DNA from 2 places in the Lactococcus sp. genome. Region 2 is predicted to be linked to the other one. Evidence: riboswitches for the same ligand, from Rfam matches in the RefSeq annotation. Region 2 holds a riboswitch; the other holds the start of a gene.
The links. Region 2 has a riboswitch for thiamine pyrophosphate ahead of thiT (energy-coupled thiamine transporter ThiT). Riboswitches for the same ligand answer to the same signal wherever they lie in the genome.
Positions count from the first base shown of each region.

Region 1 (2,204 bases), on a different contig from region 2:
TTTTGTAAATTGAGCACTCTTCAAGCTTTAAATGAAGACCTGTGGACGGATTCACTTGTGGAGGATTTTGATTTATCAACACGTCTTTTTCTTTCAGATATTGAAGTGAAAAATGCACAATATGATGATATTTATATTGAACAAACGGGAATTATCAATGATAATGAAGCTTTGGTCAAGCAACGAGTCCGTTGGGCTCAGGGTAATATTCAATCATCAAAATATATTTTACCAACGATTCGTTCGAAAAATCTGGTTTGGAAACAAAAATTTGAGATACTGATGACTTTATTTAAACCTTGGTTAATGGGAATTGAGTATATCATTGTAATTTATACTATGATTATGATTATCAATTCTGCGATTTTAACGGGAATTACTCAATCACTTAAAATTGTTGTTATCCTTTTTATTGTGATGTCTATTTACATTATCATTGTCAACTTTGTTTGGGCTCTGCTTTATAATAGAGGGAAAAACAATGAAAAAATGAAGGCTTGGGATGTCCTGAAAGATACGGCTAATTTAACTAAATTCTTATTGATTTTGACTCAAATCTATCCGCAGTCAGCGATTCGGTTTTTCAACTCTAAAAATGACTGGGTGAAAACAAATCGTCAAGAGGAAAGTATTGATAAAAATTTGAATGAAGACAAAAAATAATGTAAAAACCCTAACGTTTCGGTGGGTTTTTTCTTCTTAAATTTATTAAATCAGTTTTTTTGCTATAAATATGCTAAACTGGTTGTAGTTTCAAAAATAAATCTAATACACAATGGGTACTGATAATTTTAAATTATCGGTTGAGAAAGACCATCAAACTTGAACAGGTTAAGACCTGCGTAAGAATGTGTCCGAGTTTTTATCATATTTTCTTTTGAGAAAATTGTAATTCTCACTTTCTTGTCATGCTTGAGCCCTCCTTGTGTAAATAAAGGAGTTTTTTTATGTCTATTTTAGGTAAGATTCAAAGAACACAACCGCTTATTTTGAACTTGGCGAATTTTGTAACTCCTCAAAGAGTCGCGGACGTTATCAGTTTTATTGGTGCCTCACCTTTAATGACGTCAGAAATTGCTGAGCTCGAGTCATTAGTTGAAATTTCAGATGCTGTGGTAGTCAATATTGGCACAATATCAGAATCGACTTATCCTCTCTTTTTAGAAGCTTGTCGCTTGGCAAATCAAAAAGCAAAACCATTAATTTTGGACCCAGTTGCGGTCAATGTTCCTTTCAGAGCATCCATAGTTAAAAGGTTGAGTCAAGAAGTAAAGTTTAATATTATTCGCGGAAATTCGGCTGAAATTGCTTGGTTTGCTGATAAAAAAAGTTTAAATAAAGGAATTGATGCACTTGAGTCAAATATAGATAATGAACACGCGCGACTTGCAGCTAAAAAAACAGGTGCAGTGATTATAGAAACAGGTAAAGTGGATATTATTTCTAACGGTCATGAAGAGATGTATGTTGACACTGACAGCCCACTCTTTAAAATTAATGTTGGTTGTGGGGACATGCTGACAGCAGTGGTTGGCACCTTTGCAGCTGTTTCCGATGATTTGTTTACAGCTGCTTATGAAGCGACAAAATTTTTCGGGGAAGCTGGAATGATAGCGACCAAACAAGTGCAAAATTTACCGGGTAATTTTGTCAATAGTCTTCTGGACACACTTTATCAAGCGACACAAGAAATAAAATAAAGGAGTATTATAATGATTACTATTCCACAGGTTGTGACAATTGCTGGAATTGATTCTTCTGGTGGTGCCGGAATTAATGCGGACATGAAAACTTTTCATAATCAAAAAGTTTATTCAGCAACGATTGTAACAGGATTGACGGCACAAAATACTTATGGCGTACAAGAAATTTTACCGACAAATAAAGATTTTATTTTAGCTCAATTTGACTCGGTATTTTCTGATTTGGAAATTTCGGCAGCCAAAACAGGAGCGCTTTTTGATACTGCTCAAGTTGAAGGGGTGATTCAAGGATTAAAAAAATACAAACCAAAACATTTGGTGGTTGACCCAGTAATGGTGGCTAAAGGTGGGGCTATTCTTTTAACGAAGGAAGCGATTGACTTGATAAAAGATGAGTTACTTCCCTTAGCAGAGTTAGTTACTCCTAATTTGGAGGAAGCAGAGGTCATGACCGGCTATCAAATTACTGACGAAAATTCGCTTTTAAATTCGCTTCATGAT
Region 1 is NZ_JAVXIY010000005.1:58,653-60,856, reverse strand. It holds gene RSC39_RS06145 (glycosyltransferase) at 1-663, shown strand, start outside; TPP riboswitch at 766-866, shown strand; gene thiM (hydroxyethylthiazole kinase) at 948-1,700, shown strand; gene thiD (bifunctional hydroxymethylpyrimidine kinase/phosphomethylpyrimidine kinase) at 1,713-2,204, shown strand, end outside.
Region 1: another riboswitch for thiamine pyrophosphate. It lies ahead of thiM (hydroxyethylthiazole kinase); the one in region 2 lies ahead of thiT (energy-coupled thiamine transporter ThiT).

Region 2 (2,204 bases):
CAATCGCCTTCAAATCACCATTATTAGCTTTATTCCAAGCATTCAAGAAAGCATAATGTTGGAAGGCATTCAAATCAATATCGCCATTTTTCAAAGCTGTATTTGGTTGTGTATAATCTGTAAAATGAGTGAATTTTAAAGTAATTCCATATTTATCTTTAGCTGTTTTAGAAACAGTTGACCAAATGGCATCATCTTCTTTTGTTCCTGTCATTATTCCAATATTCACAGTTTTATTTGCCGTTTTACTTCCACCAGATTTATGATTAAAACCGAAAAATGCAGCGATAGCAACAATTACAACAACAATAACGACAAGTAAAATATTTCTGTTTCTTGGATTCATTTCTTCTCCCTTTTTTCTAATTGATTTATTTTTCAAAATCAATTATTCCCCTTTGATAAACTTTTGCATCATATCAGAAAATTAACCGTGCACCTGCCAATTTTCTGACTCTAAACAAATTCGTCAAACAAAAACAATCTGACTAAACAAAAAGAGCCCATTTCATAAAAAGAAACGAGCTATATCGTGGTACCATTCTTGATTTAAGCACTTTGTAGCTCACTGAAAATTTTCAGATAAACTTTACAAAAGCAAACTTTTAAGTTCAATAACGAGAACCATACCGTCAAAAGCTTGGTAAAACCTCACTTTTGCTACGCTTATCAAGCCATTTTCATTGCTTCATTCAGGCCTGCTCTCACCGCTACAAGCTCTCTGTACTGACTTTCACAATTACTTACTCGACCGCTTTTATTTTGTCCGAATTTGTGTATAGATTTATTCTAACAGACTTTCAAATTTTTTGGATTATTGATTTTTTATGTTGCCTTAAAAAATTTTTAAGTTTAATTTATAAAATAGAATCCTAATCTCCCATCAATGCTTTTCAACATAAATTATGCTAAACTTAAAGAGTAAAAATAAATATTTGCACAATGGGTCTATTGACAAGTCTGTCAGTAGCGAGAAATACCATCTGACCTGATCTGGGTAATGCCAGCGTAGGGATGTGTTAAGACAATCGTCTAATTTCTAACCCTCCTTTTGTGCGCATCAAAAAGGAGTTTTTTTATGTCTAATTCTAAGTTCAATGTCCGTTTATTAACGGAAATTGCCTTCATGGCGGCACTCGCCTTCATCATCAGCCTCATTCCAAATACTGTTTATGGTTGGATTATCGTTGAAATCGCCTGTATCCCTATCCTTCTTCTCAGCTTACGACGAGGTTTAACCGCTGGTCTCGTTGGAGGATTAATCTGGGGAATTCTTTCAATGATTACTGGACATGCTTATATCTTAAGCCTATCCCAAGCTTTCCTTGAATATCTGGTTGCCCCTGTTTCACTCGGAATAGCTGGCCTTTTCCGCCAAAAAACAGCCCCTCTAAAACTAGCACCTGTACTTTTGGGAACTTTTGTTGCTGTTCTTCTTAAATACTTTTTCCATTTCATTGCCGGAATTATTTTCTGGAGCCAATATGCTTGGAAAGGTTGGGGTGCTGTTGCTTATTCTCTTGCTGTTAATGGAATCAGCGGTATTTTGACGGCCATTGCTGCCTTTGTTATCTTAATAATTTTTGTCAAAAAATTCCCTAAACTGTTTATCCATAGTAATTACTAATAAACCTGTCAGTAAAATTATTATATCTTGTCAGTCAGAACAAAATCTTCTATAATATAGCTATGTCTAAAAAGCAAAAATTAAAGAAAACACTTGTAGAACAAATTCTTGATAAGGCGAAAATTGAGCATACTGGACTTGCCATCAATGCTTTGGAAAGTGATAGCCTTCCTGACGATATTAATCGTAGTGATATCTATAAAACACTCGCATTGATTGGAGATAAAACAGGACCTGTCATTGGCATTCTTCCACTGACAGAGCATTTATCAGAAAAAAAATTAGCAAAAGTTTCGGGCAACAAAAAAGTAAGTATGATTCCTCAAAAAGACCTACAAAAAACCACGGGTTATATTCACGGGGCAAATAATCCCGTAGGCATTTGGCAAAATAAAAAGTTTCCAATTTATATTGATTCCATTGCTTTGGAACATGACTTTATTGTCTGTTCCGCGGGTGAAGTTGGACGTAGTATAAAAATTGCTCCCCAAAAACTAGCAGATTTTGTCCATGCTCACTTTGTTGAAATCAGAGAATAAAAATACTGACAGAAATTCTGTCAGTATTTTTTTGTATA
Region 2 is NZ_JAVXIY010000001.1:304,778-306,981, reverse strand. It holds gene RSC39_RS01590 (MetQ/NlpA family ABC transporter substrate-binding protein) at 1-346, opposite strand, end outside; TPP riboswitch at 933-1,032, shown strand; gene thiT (energy-coupled thiamine transporter ThiT) at 1,079-1,627, shown strand; gene RSC39_RS01580 (aminoacyl-tRNA deacylase) at 1,690-2,166, shown strand.